DNA from 4 places in the Pseudomonas sp. LBUM1653 genome. Region 2 is predicted to be linked to each of the others. Evidence: predicted binding sites of a transcription regulator. Region 2 holds the regulator's gene; each other region holds the start of a gene.
The links. The regulator sigma-54, encoded in region 2, starts transcription at its own class of promoters, with help from an activator protein. The targets are predictions, from matches to a motif close to ANTGGCATNNANNTTGCTNT.
Positions count from the first base shown of each region.

Region 1: the regulator sigma-54 is predicted to act here: its motif matches at 1,964-1,983, upstream of nirB (nitrite reductase large subunit NirB).
Region 3: the regulator sigma-54 is predicted to act here: its motif matches at 1,907-1,926, upstream of ACA054_RS16135 (sigma 54-interacting transcriptional regulator).
Region 4: the regulator sigma-54 is predicted to act here: its motif matches at 1,838-1,857, upstream of ACA054_RS24350 (circularly permuted type 2 ATP-grasp protein).

Region 1 covers NZ_CP166803.1:4,275,005-4,278,430, forward strand. Annotated here, with positions in the region: gene nirB (nitrite reductase large subunit NirB) at 1-1,752, opposite strand, end outside; gene ACA054_RS19045 (DUF6124 family protein) at 2,539-2,895, shown strand.
Region 2 covers NZ_CP166803.1:953,136-956,561, reverse strand. Annotated here, with positions in the region: gene lptB (LPS export ABC transporter ATP-binding protein) at 1-684, shown strand, start outside; gene ACA054_RS04215 (RNA polymerase factor sigma-54) at 869-2,362, shown strand; gene hpf (ribosome hibernation-promoting factor, HPF/YfiA family) at 2,438-2,746, shown strand; gene ptsN (PTS IIA-like nitrogen regulatory protein PtsN) at 2,759-3,223, shown strand; gene rapZ (RNase adapter RapZ) at 3,226-3,426, shown strand, end outside.
Region 3 covers NZ_CP166803.1:3,587,442-3,590,867, reverse strand. Annotated here, with positions in the region: gene ACA054_RS16135 (sigma 54-interacting transcriptional regulator) at 18-1,877, opposite strand; gene ACA054_RS16130 (VOC family protein) at 2,294-3,184, shown strand; gene ACA054_RS16125 (flavin reductase family protein) at 3,213-3,426, shown strand, end outside.
Region 4 covers NZ_CP166803.1:5,423,785-5,427,210, reverse strand. Annotated here, with positions in the region: gene ACA054_RS24370 (hypothetical protein) at 1-365, shown strand, start outside; gene ACA054_RS24365 (PLDc N-terminal domain-containing protein) at 448-642, shown strand; gene ACA054_RS24360 (hypothetical protein) at 776-1,009, shown strand; gene ACA054_RS24355 (ribonuclease E inhibitor RraB) at 1,229-1,573, shown strand; gene ACA054_RS24350 (circularly permuted type 2 ATP-grasp protein) at 1,890-3,299, shown strand; gene ACA054_RS24345 (alpha-E domain-containing protein) at 3,312-3,426, shown strand, end outside.

The DNA of each region.
Region 1 (3,426 bases), 3.3 Mb from region 2:
GGCGGTGATCTCGCCACCGGGAATGCGTGGCACCACCGAATAGGTGCCGTTTTTCTGCATGTTGGCCATGAAGGTGTCGTTTGTGTCCTGCAACGGCACCAGCGACGGGTCCATGATCGGCTGGTTCCAGCACGACGCCAGGATCGAGCCCACCGCCGGTTTGCACACGTCGCAACCGGTATGGCCACGACCATGCTTGGCCAGCAGTTCTTCGAAGGTGATCACCCCTTCTACCCGCACCAGTGCATACAGTTCCTGACGGGTGTAGGCGAAGTGTTCGCACAGGCTCTTGTCGACGCTGACGCCACGGGCAATCAATTCATGCTCGAAGACTTGCTTGAGCAGGCCGGCGCAACCGCCGCAGCCGGTGCAGGCCTTGGTCTGCGACTTCAGCAGGCCGAGGTCGGTGCAACCGCCGTCGATGGCCGAGCAGATGGCGCCCTTGGTCACGTTGTGGCACGAGCAAACCGTGGCCGTTTCCGGCAAGGCGCCAGGGCCGAGGGTCGGCGCGCCTTCGGACGACGGCAGGATCAACGCGGCCGGCTCGGAGGGCAAGGCGATCGCGTTCTGCATGTATTGCAGCAGCGTGTCGTAATAGCTGTTGTCGCCGATCAGCACCGCGCCCAGTACGTGTTTGCCGCTGGCATCCACCACCAGGCGGCGGTAGCTGGCCGTCGTTTCGTCGATGAACTGATAGCTGCGCGCGCCTGGCGTATTGGCATGGGCATCGCCGATGGAGCCGACGTCGACGCCCAGCAGCTTGAGCTTGGTCGACATGTCGGCGCCCTGGAACGGTTCGGCGGCGTCGTCACACAGGCGTGCCGCGACACTGCGTGCCATCTGGTAGCCCGGCGCGACCAGGCCGAACAGGCTGCCATTCCACGATGCGCACTCACCGATGGCGTAGATGTGCGGATCACAGCTCAGGCAGGTGTCGTCGATCACCACGCCGCCGCGCGGACCGATGTCCAGTTCACACTGACGGGCCAGCGCATCCTGGGCACGGATACCGGCGGAGAACACGATCAGGTCGGTCTCGAGGAACTCGTCGTTGGCAAAGTTCATCCGGTAGCGGTACTGCTCGCCAGCGCTGATCGATTGCGTGGCGCGGGACAGGTGCACGCCGACGCCGAGGCGTTCGATCTGCGCCTTCAGCGCCAGCCCACCCAGATCATCCAGTTGCACCGGCATCAGGCGCGGGGCGAATTCCACCACGTGCGCTTCGAGCCCCAGGCTCTTCAGGGCGTTGGCGGCTTCCAGGCCGAGCAAACCACCGCCGACCACCACACCGCGCCGGGCATTGGCCGCCGCGGCACGAATGGCATCGAGGTCTTCCAGGGTGCGATAGACCAGACGCGAATCGCCTTCGGCGCCTTCGATCGGCGGCACAAACGGATAGGAACCGGTGGCCAGCACCAGCTTGTCATAGGCAACACAGCCTTGTGCGGTGATCACCTGGCGACGGGCGCGATCGATCTCCAGCACCGGCACACCCAGGTGCAACGTGACGCCGGGCGTCTCGTACAGCGCCGCGTCACTCAGTGCCAGCGACTCGGCATCACGACCGGAGAAGTACTCGGACAGATGCACGCGGTCATAGGCACGCATCGGCTCTTCGCTGAAGACGTGCAGCCGATAGCGGTCAAGCGCGCCGCGCTCGATCAACTGCTCGACACAATGATGCCCGACCATGCCGTTGCCGATCACGACCAGCGTTTGCTGTTTGTTCAAACTGGCTACATTGGAATTCATAAACGCACCTGCCCAAAGCCCATCACGGTGAAAAAAGCAAAAAAAAACGCCTGAAACCTTGCGGTTCCAGGCGTCTTTGCCTGTTCTTTTGCGGTGTTGAAAATCAGACGGCCATGCCTGATCCACCGATGTTGCCCACGACCTGTGCGGCCAGTCGATCGTCGTTGACCGAGAGGGCTGCCCATCTTTTTTGGATGGGCTTGAGGGGGTTAATGCAGGGTTTGTGCCAGTTCGACTAAGGAGACTTCCATGGCCATGCAAACGCCTTGATGGCCGCGACTCAGGCATGTTTCTGGCGGGATGAGCGGGTGTGGCGGCTGTTGGTGCGCGATGCTCGCAAACTCAGCAAACCGCTTCGCACTGGTGCACGTTGTCAGGCATGGCGCTTTAAAAGTGCATGCAGCAGTCGGTTCCGAAAGCGCCATTAAACATCGTCGAAGGAAGCTTGTTTAAGCGCCCTACGACTTACTTCCTGAAAGCCACAAGACCTTGCGCCGTTGCCTACGGCTACGCCAGAATCCGCCGGCTTGTGCGCCTTGGGGGTCGTCGGTAACTTGATTCGCGTCACTGCCCATCAGTGATCGGGTTTAGTCGCCCGGTGGTAATTGAAGTTGCACAAGCGTCCGTCAGGCAGGTATTTCCTATCTGCATTCGATGGTGGCTGTGCGCAGGGCACCTTCGGGTGCGCCGGCTTCTTCAATTCCCCGGTCGACTAACCTGCGTACAGCCGCCACCCCTTCGTTTAGTCGCGAAATGGTGTCAGCTCCATTCGAGGAATTGAAGATCATGTTCAAGGTAACGCCGAACCCGCCGGACCTCGATCCGGCATCCCCGTACGAACCCGATTCAAATAAACTCAACGAGGCTGCCGAGCGCGCCCTCGATTACCACTTTCCGTCATCTGCCGACATCAAGGCCACACCGCGTACACCCAGCTCACTATTTACTGTGAACCCGCAGGCCACGAACGAAACCCTGATGGTTTATCTGGTCGAGACGCTGGCCTCGGTTGATGTGATGGTTCATCAGTTGGTGGATCATCTGGACGGTGGGTGCCGCAATGCCCTGCTGGGTATTTCCAACAGCGTGATGCTGGCGGAGATTACGGCGAATCGGGTGCTGGATCAGATTGATCCGCCTTGATGGGTGTTGTCTTGTAGGATCGCAACCTTGAGCAGCACCTTGTAGGAGCCAGGCTTGCCGGCGAAAGCGCCCTGACAGCCGATGATTGTCTTTCAGGTGTACATATCCATTCCTGCGGTAACGGCCACTTATGGTTTCGCCCTTACGGCGAGTCACTTTCGAAAAGCGCGAAAGTAACCAAAGCGCTCTTGCCCCACCACTCGGTGCCTCGCTAGGGCTCGGCATGCCCTCACTCCGGCATTGCTCCGTGGGTCGCCGCGATGGGCCGTCCCTGGCCCAGCGCGGCTAAACCGGCGTCCTGCCGGTTTACCCACTGCGCAATGCCTGCGTTCGGCCATCGTGGTTAACGGGGCGCCCAAATTTAAAGCCAAAGCGAGGCGGCCTGACAGCCGACCTGACTTTTAAGGGTGTACCTGATCCCTGTGGGAGCGAGCTTGCTCGCGATGGACGTCAACGATAACGCGCCCTGTCTGGATGATCGCGATGTCTGGACGTTCATCGCGAGCAAGCTCGCTCCCACAGGGGAATTCG
Region 2 (3,426 bases):
AGCCGCCAGGTCGTGCGTGACGTCAGCCTGTCCATCGACAGCGGCCAGATCGTCGGCCTGCTCGGCCCTAACGGCGCCGGCAAGACCACCTGCTTCTACATGATCGTCGGCCTGGTACAGGCCGATCAGGGCCGCGTGCTGATCGATGACCTCGACGTCAGCCACCAGCCGATGCACGGTCGCGCCAAGGCGGGCATCGGTTATCTGCCGCAAGAAGCGTCGATCTTCCGCAAACTGTCGGTGGCCGACAACATCATGGCCATCCTCGAGACCCGCAAGGAACTCGACAAGGCCGGTCGCCGAAAGGAACTGGAAAGCCTGCTGCAGGAGTTCCACATCAGCCACATCCGCGACAACCTCGGCATGAGCCTGTCCGGTGGCGAACGCCGCCGGGTGGAAATCGCCCGGGCACTGGCCACCAACCCGAAATTCATCCTGCTCGACGAACCTTTCGCCGGCGTGGACCCGATCTCGGTGGGCGACATCAAGCAGATCATCCACCACCTCAAGGCCAAGGGCATCGGCGTGCTGATCACCGACCACAACGTCCGCGAAACCCTGGATATCTGCGAAACCGCCTACATTGTCAACGATGGCCAACTGATCGCCGAAGGCGACGCTGAAACCATCCTGGCCAACGACCTGGTGAAGGAAGTGTACCTGGGGCATGAATTCCGTCTGTAAGCGTCGAGGTGTCCGGCGGGTCGCCCAAACGCTTGCCGCAATAAAAAATCAACCTTTTTTTATTGTTACAGCGCTCTAGGCAAACGCCGCGGTTTCGGGCATATAATTTGCTTATGTTTGGCGCTCCGGCGCCCTGTAGTGGATGGCGCATGTGCGCCGGCGAATAAGGTGTTAAGCCCCTGCCATGAAACCATCGCTAGTCTTGAGAATGGGCCAGCAGCTGACGATGACACCGCAGCTGCAACAGGCCATCCGCCTGCTCCAATTGTCGACCCTGGACCTGCAACAGGAAATCCAGGAGGCCCTGGAGTCCAATCCGATGCTCGAGCGCCAGGAAGAAGGCGACGACTTCGACAATTCCGACCCTCTGGCCGACAACGCCGAACACAAACCCAACACCGAAATCCAGGAACCCTCCTACCAGGAAAGCGCCCCGACGGTCGATAACATCGAGGAAGGCGACTGGAACGAGCGCATTCCCAACGAACTGCCTGTCGACACCGCCTGGGAAGACGTCTACCAGACCAGCGCCAGCAGCCTGCCGAGCAACGATGACGACGAGTGGGACTTCACCACCCGCACATCGGCCGGCGAGAGCCTGCAAAGCCACCTGCTGTGGCAATTGAACCTGGCACCGATGTCCGACACCGATCGCCTGATCGCCGTGACCCTGATCGACTGCATCAACAACCAGGGTTATCTGGACGAGACGCTGGAGGAAATCCTCGAAGCCTTCGATCCGGAACTGGACATCGAACTGGACGAAATCGAAGCCGTCCTGCACCGCATCCAGCAATTCGAACCCGCCGGCATCGGAGCGCGCAACCTGGGCGAATGCCTGCTGCTGCAATTGCGCCAGCTACCCGCCAAGACGCCTTGGCTGGCCGAAGCCAAGCGCCTGGTCACTGACTACATCGACTTGCTCGGCAGCCGCGACTACAGCCAGCTGATGCGCCGCATGAAGCTCAAGGAAGATGAACTGCGCCAGGTGATCGAACTGGTCCAGAGCCTCAACCCGCGCCCGGGCTCGCAAATCGAGTCGACCGAAGCCGAATACGTGGTTCCGGACGTGATCGTGCGCAAGGACAACGAGCGCTGGCTGGTGGAGCTCAACCAGGAGTCGGTGCCTCGCCTGCGGGTCAACGCCCAGTATGCAGGCTTCGTTCGCCGTGCCGACACCAGCGCCGACAACACCTTCATGCGCAATCAGCTGCAGGAAGCCCGCTGGTTCATCAAAAGCCTGCAAAGCCGCAACGAAACCCTGATGAAAGTGGCCACACAGATCGTCGAGCATCAGCGCGGCTTCCTGGAGTACGGCGACGAAGCCATGAAACCATTGGTGCTGCATGACATCGCCGAAGCGGTCGGCATGCACGAGTCGACGATTTCACGGGTGACCACGCAGAAATTCATGCATACCCCTCGGGGCATCTATGAATTGAAATACTTTTTCTCCAGCCACGTCAGCACCTCCGAGGGCGGAGAATGCTCGTCCACGGCGATTCGCGCGATCATCAAAAAACTGGTTGCCGCGGAAAATCAGAAAAAGCCGTTGAGTGACAGCAAGATCGCTGGTTTACTGGAGGCACAAGGCATTCAGGTGGCTCGCCGCACCGTCGCCAAGTACCGCGAATCCCTGGGGATCGCGCCTTCGAGCGAACGCAAGCGGTTGATGTAGGGCCACGCCACAGCGTTCCAGTGGCAGATCATCTGGATCTGCCGCTTTATGCACTGGCAACGAAGGAGAAGCTGTATGCAAGTCAACATCAGTGGACACCAACTGGAAGTGACCGAACCTCTTCGCTCCTACATCGGCGAAAAACTCGAACGACTGGAGCGACATTTCGACAAGATCACCAACGTGCAGGTCACGATGACGGTCGAAAAGCTGAAGCAGAAAATCGAAGCCACGCTGCATATTCCCGGCAATGAAGTGGTCGCCAACGCGGAACATACCGATATGTACGCGGCAATCGACGCCCTTACCGACAAGCTGGATAAACAACTCAAAAAGCATAAGGAAAAGACCCAGAGCCTCCTCCAGGGCGCTACGGGTCGTTAACACTCCCAACCCATGATCCGACTTGAAAGCATCCTGACCCCCGGCCGTTCCCTGGTGAACGTGCCGGGCGGCAGTAAAAAGAAAGCCCTCGAGCAAATTGCCAACCTTATCCACAAAGAAGTGCCGGATCTGGAGATGCAAGATGTCTTCGAGGCTCTTATTGCCCGTGAAAAACTCGGCTCAACCGGTTTTGGCAACGGCATCGCCATTCCTCACTGCCGCCTGAAGGGTTGCACCTCGCCCATCAGCGCCCTGATGCACCTTGATGCACCCATCGATTTCGACGCCATCGACGGTGCCCCGGTTGACCTGCTGTTCGTTCTGCTGGTCCCGGAAGCCGCTACCGATGCGCACCTGGAGCTGTTACGCCAGATCGCCAGCATGCTCGACCGCAAGGAAGTGCGCGAAAAACTGCGCAGCGCCCCGAGCAATGAAGCCTTGTATCAGGTTGTCCTGGACGAGCAAAACGGTCATTAATCATGCGCTTGATCATCGTCAGCGGGCGTTCCGGCTCCGGTAAAAGTACCGCCCTCGACGTCCTCGAGGACAACGGCTACTACTGCATTGACAACCTGCCTGCCGGGTTGCTGCCCGAACTGGCCGAGCGAGCGCTGATACACACCGAGCTGGCACAACCGCTGGTTGCCGTATCCATCGATGCTCGCAACCTGCCAAGTCAC
Region 3 (3,426 bases), 2.6 Mb from region 2:
TGTGGTCACCCGGTCTTTCAGGGGGTAACGCTGGCATCGTCCGAGGACATTTTCTTCAGCCGGTAATCCAGTTGTGCACGGCTCAGCCCCAGTAACGTGGCCGCGCGTGAGATGTTGTTTTCGCTTTGTTGCATCGCCACTTCGATATACACCTCCTCGATTTGACTGAGGCGTACCGGCCCACGTTGCAGCGCACGTTGCGCGACCGCGAGCAGTTGTTCACGGCTGGCATTGTCCTGTTGCGCCATGCCTACGCTCGGGGTCTCGACGTCAGGCATGCGGATACCGATGGCCGGGCCGCTGTCCCAGCTGACAGTACCGATGCGTTCGAGTTGCCCGCCCAAGGCATCCAGCCCCGAAAGATGACGAAGATCGAGCATGTCACCGTCGTCGGAGAGGATGATGGCCCGCTCGATGACATTTTCGAACTCGCGAATGTTGCCCGGCCAGTGGTAATCCAGAATCACTTGCAGGGCCCTCGGCGCAACACCCGTCAAGTGCCGACCGTGCAGCGCGCACAACTTGTGCATCACCGTGTCGAGCAACAATGGCAAGTCGTCCTTGCGTTCGCGCAAGGGTGCGATGGTGATCGGAAACACGTTCAGCCGATAAAACAGGTCGCTGCGAAAGCGTCCGGCCTTGACCGCCTTGGCCAAGTCTTCGTTGGTCGCGGCGATGACCCGCACATCCACCTTGATGGTCTTGTTGCTGCCTAGTCGTTCCAGGTCGCCGCTTTGCAACACACGCAGCAGTTTACCCTGGGCGGTCATGCTCAAGGTGGCAATTTCGTCGAGGAAGATCGTACCGCCATGGGCAATTTCAAAACGCCCGGGACGCGGGTCAGTCGCACCCGAATAAGCACCGCGCTGCACGCCGAACAGTTCTGACTCGATCAGTTGCTCAGGGATCGCTGCGCAGTTGATTTCAACGAAAGGCGTGTTGGCCCGCAGGCTGTTGGAATGCAATTCGTGGGCGAACATGGTTTTGCCGACACCGCTCTCACCCAGCAGCAGGACGGTGGCATTGGTGCCAGCCACCCGCAGAATCTTGTGCATGGTGATGTGGTAGGCGGCGGAGCTGCCCACCGGCCGGCCGAGTTCGGTCACCGATGGCTGGCTCTCTTCGAGTCCGAACGGCGAGGGCGCCGCCTTGACGGGGGTGTTTTTCACAGGCTTGAGCGGCTGTGCCCGGCGGTGGTCGGTGACCCGCGGCTGGAAGTACTTGAGGTCTTCTTCGGTATTGTCCCAGTCCTCGACCGGTTTGACGATGACCCGGCACAGATCATGTCCGCAGCCTTGGCATTGGGTCTCCCTGGCCAGTAATCGACGACCCATCAGGCGGCTCATGAAGCCGGAGCTATAGCCCACTTCCATCCAGCAGATAGGGTCGGTACTGACGCCGTTGGCGGCGATATGCACGTCACTTTCGACAGAGCGCTTCCAGGTGAATTCGCCGTACTTGAAGCCCTTGGCATGGTCGAACTCGATGCATACCGGTGCGACTTCGACGATGCCGGACAAGGCGTGCAATTGTCCCCCGGCCGCGGCAATGTCCAGTTCGTTACCGGTCCCACGGGCCTTGATTGCCAGGTCGGCATCGCGTTGGCCAGTCATGTAGCCGACACGGGTCAGCACGCCGCGGGTGAACTCCACGCCGTTGCTTTCCAGAAGCTCCTGGCGCAACGCGCCAAACGCCTCGACATGCATCAGCATCATGCGTTTGTCACCCAGCCAGATCAGTCCCTCCTTGGGGTTGAAATACAGCCGGTCGACCAGGTCCTGCATGTCCGGGAAGCGCAGGTCGGTGATGATGTTAATGCCGTTGCGATTGCGCGACTGTCGCGAATGCGCTTCATCATCGATAGGGAGAGTCGTCATCAAATGAGCCTGTGTTTTTTTACTTATTGAAGGCAAAACCGATGCCAGGCGCCTGTTGCAAACACCAGCAGCGCTCAAGCGGGCTGATCGCACTGAAACATAAGGCGCGATGGGTACGCTATCCATTCTCTGCATTCGGGCAATATTTTTTCCCCAGCCTGGTATTCGCGAAAATCCTTGAATGAAATTCGCAAAGTTCGAATTTTCTGAAATCTTCCTGCCGGCGTGCGAAGACTGATCAAGGCGCTAAAGTCGCCGCAGGTATTTCGTAACTATATGATTATTAAGTAATAAAACTTTTGTTTCTGTGGCTTCAAAATGCTGGCACAGCGCTTGCTCTTGTCCTTTCAACAGTTGTTCTTCCAGGGCTTTCCCAAAAAGAACAAAACAACAAAAACAAGATGAGGTGCAGGCAAGTGGCAGAAATTCACTCGTTGGCCTACGCAGGATTCGGTGTAAGCGACCTTGATAAATGGCAGTGGCTGGCCACCGATATTATCGGCATGCAGGTGGCCCATCGCGACGAGCAGGGACTGACGTTGCGCATGGATGAATACGCCCAGCGTTTCTTCCTGGAAAAAAATCCGATCGACGACATTTTGGTGGCCGGCTGGCAGTTTCGCAGCGAGCTGGAGCTTGAGAACTACGTCAGTGAACTGCGTGAAAAAGGCGTGCCAGTCGAAGTGCTTTCCCGGGACGTGCTGCAGCGACGCAAGGTCGAGAAGGCCTACAGCTGCCAGGACCCGAACGGTTTTACCCACGAGTTTTTCTTCGGCCACAGCGAAGCCGGGCTCAACGACGCGTTTCGTTCAAAAGTGCTCAAGGGCAGTTTCGTTACCGGCGATCTTGGCATCGGCCACCTCTTGCCGTTTGCCAAGAACGGGCCGGAAACGGTGAGTTTCTACAAGGATGTCCTGAAGTTGCGAGTCAGCGATTACATCCGCGAGGAAGTGCAGCCGGGCATGGTGGTGGACGCCACGTTTTTCCATACCGCCACGGGTCGCCACCATTCCATTGCCACCGCGCAGGCACCCAGCCCCAAGGTGCTCAACCACTTCATGGTCCAGGTGCAGAACATGGACGACGTCGGCCTGGCCTACGACCGCTGCGTCAAGGCGGGCATCCCGATCATTCTCGAACTCGGTCATCACCCGAACGACAAGACCTTTTCCTTCTACGCCCAGACCCCATCGGGTTTCAACTTTGAAATGGGTTGGGGTGGCGTCGTCATTGACGATCAGCTTTGGGAAGTGAAGGCGTTCAACAAAATGAGCGACTGGGGTCACAAACGCAACGTCGTTCTCTGATCCGTAGCGACACAGTGAGGTTTTCCAGATGTTAAACGCCATTCAATCGAGCAGTACGCCAGCAGTGATTGCGCCGACGGTCGCGACCGCTGATTTCTGTAAAGGCATGCGGCACCTGGCCGGCGCCTGTGTGGTGATCGCTAGTGGCAGCGACAGCGAAAGGGCCGGACTGACAGCCACGGCGGTGTGTTCGATCACCGCTGACCCGCCGCGCCTGCTGATCTGCGTGAACCGCAATGTTC
Region 4 (3,426 bases), 2.6 Mb from region 2:
TGGGTGAGTGGGTAGTCGTTGGCAGTCTGCCCGAGACCGTGCTGTTCCAGGCCGACACCTATGTGGATCTGTTTGCCCAGATCGTTGCCTCGTTCGGCCCGGGGGTGGCGTTCAATCTCAAACCCAAGCAGTTGGCCAAGACCGAAGCCCTGACTGCGCTGAATCGCATCCAGGTGCAGATGAGCAGCCTGAACAAGGAAAACGGCGGTTACACGCTGATGAACTTCAGCCATTTGCTGGACGATGAACTGCAAGTGGTACTGGTCTACGGCAATGCTGTGCCACGGGTACTCGAGTTGTGCGCCGAAGTCGGCATCGCCGCCGCTCCCTCGCTGGAAGCCTTGAAAGTGGCGATCCACGTCTGAACCGGTAAAGCTGTCAAAAAAAAGGAACCCTGGTCAGGGCCGGCTATCCTAAGAGGGCATATCATTCTTCGGGAGCGTCATCATGGGTTCCACGTTCAATAGCCTGGTTGGCTTGATCATTCTTGCCTTGGACATCTGGGCAATCATCAACGTGCTGAAAAGTGGCGCCGAGACCGGGATGAAAATCTTCTGGGTGCTGTTGATCCTGTTGCTGCCGGTTCTGGGCCTGATTATCTGGGCCATTGCCGGTCCCCGGGGGAATGTGCGCATCTCATAGCGCAACACCGCCTTGCGCGGCGTCAGGCAGACTTTTTTGACGCCTGCTATTGTTGATTCGCCGGAACATTTGCCCAGCGTTCAGGGTCGAGATAGGTGTAAGCCCATCCATGGGTTTTATCGAGGAGGCACCGATGCAAAAGTGGAAAGTCACTTTCGTGGATGATCATGGTGAAGTAATCGACGAAGTCTTCGAGTGCGAGGAGTGCCCGAATCATGAGCAGGCCGCCAAACTCATCAAGGAACGGCTCCTTCCCGTGGCCGCCGAACTGGATCTGAACGATCTGGAGGGGCGAACCTCTGATGCAGGCGTCAAAAGCCTGAAAACCCAGCACAGTATTGAAATCCGCAGCATTACCCCCGTCTGAACCTCTTCTTGTCATCGACGACAGCAAAACCAGGCCTTGGCAGCGGCTCTATCTTGGGGCTACTCTGCAATCGAGATCAGCGAATGGATCGCTAAGGTCTGGTCTTGTCAGCTCCATGCTTGTTTCCCGTCGGCATATGTTTGTCGGTTGGTGCGCACCGTTTGGTTATGCACATAGGGAGTACGGAAAGTCTATCCATCAGTTTGAGGAGGACGTTTCATGAGCACAGCCTATCAAGAAGACATCAGCAGCAGTGTACTGCGCCGCATGAAAGAAGGCGGTTTCGACTTTTCCCGGTTTCATCCCATCGAGTTCTACGCCATTTTCCCGGACGAGGAGCGGGCACGCAGGGCGGCAGGTCATTTCCACCGCGGTGAATCCCTGGATGCGCAAGTCAGTGCGCGCGACGATGGCGCCTGGGCGCTGGAGTTGTGCAAAGTCATGTATGCCACCTACGACGACATTGGCGATTTCGAACAGGGTTTCGAGGCAGTGGTCGAGCCTCTGGGCGGCATCATTGAAGGCTGGGGTGTAAAACAGGAGGTACGAGGGCGACTCGCATAAACTTATGAACAGTGACAACCAGCAATAGCGGCTGACCTTCGGGTTGGCCGTTTTCGTTTTTGCCCAAGCTTTTTTGCCCAGGGAAAATTGAACAGGGCCGATCCCATAGCCGGCAAGCCGGCGCCTACAGTCTATGCTGGTGATGGGCGACAACAACGCCTTGCAATGAAGCGGGGGCAGTCAGGTTGGGGCATTTGCCGCACAGGATTGGTGCGGTACTCGCATGGTGATTATCCAACCGATTGAAATCTAAGCGTTTCTGCCGATGGCACGGGCCTTGCGAAGGCCTGGATGTCCGGGTGACAAGGAGTACGGCATGATCCGCACCTATTTTGATGAGATGTACGATGCCGGCGGCCAGGTCCGTCCGCATTATCGGGAGTTTGCCCGTTGGCTGGCCGAAACGCCTGACGAGCTTTTGGCACAACGGCGACGTGAGGCCGATCTGTTATTTCATCGCGCCGGGATTACGTTCACGCTCTACGGTGATGAGCAGGGGACAGAGCGCCTGATTCCCTTCGACACCATCCCTCGCAGCATCCCCGCCAGTGAATGGCGTGTGGTCGAGCGCGGCTGCATCCAGCGGGTCAAGGCGCTGAACATGTTCCTCGCCGACCTGTACCACGAGCAACGCATCATCAAGGCCGGGATCATTCCGGCCGAGCAAGTGCTGGCCAACGAGCAATACCAGTTGGCGATGCAAGGGCTGGACCTGCACCGCGATATCTATTCGCACATTTCCGGCGTCGACCTGGTGCGCGACGGCGATGGCACGTACTACGTGCTCGAAGACAATCTTCGTACGCCGAGCGGCGTCAGCTACATGCTCGAAGACCGCAAGATGATGATGCGACTGTTCCCCGAGCTGTTTGCGGCCCAGCGCATTGCCCCGATCGACCACTACCCGAACCTGCTGCTCGACACCCTGAAAAGCTCAAGCCCGATCGATAACCCGAGTGTCGTGGTGCTGACGCCGGGGCGCTTCAACAGCGCATTCTTCGAGCATGCGTTCCTGGCGCGGGAAATGGGCGTCGAGCTGGTGGAGGGCGCGGATCTGTTCGTGCGGGACGACAAGGTGTTCATGCGCACGACCGACGGACCGAAAGCTGTCGACGTGATTTACCGCCGTCTCGACGATGCGTTTCTCGACCCGCTGGCGTTCAATCCCGACTCGATGCTTGGCGTGCCGGGGCTGCTGTCGTCCTATCGTTCTGGCAATGTCGTGTTGGCGAACGCCATCGGTACCGGGGTGGCGGACGACAAATCGGTGTATCCGTTCGTCACGGACATGATCCGTTTCTATCTGGACGAAGAGCCGATCCTGAAAAACGTACCCACGTGGCAGTGTCGTAATCCATCTGAACTTTCCCACGTTCTGGCCAATCTTCCAGAGCTGGTGGTCAAGGAGACCCAGGGCTCCGGCGGCTACGGAATGCTGGTGGGGCCAGCGGCGACCGCAGCGGAAATCGAAACCTTCCGCGCGCGCATCATCGCCAAGCCCCATGCCTACATCGCGCAGCCGACGCTGTCGCTGTCGACCTGTCCGACCTTTGTCGAAAGCGGTATCGCGCCACGCCACATCGACCTGCGTCCATTTGTATTGTCTGGCCGCGAAACCCGGGTCGTACCCGGCGGTTTGACCCGTGTCGCCCTGCGCGAAGGCTCCCTGGTGGTGAACTCCTCCCAGGGCGGCGGAACCAAGGACACCTGGGTGGTCGAGGATTGAAGGAAGCCTGACATGTTAAGTAGAACTGCCTCGGATTTGTATTGGATGTCGCGTTACCTGGAGCGGGCGGAAAACCTCGCACGGATGCTCGATATCAGTTATTCGCTGTCGCTGATGCCGCAGGATG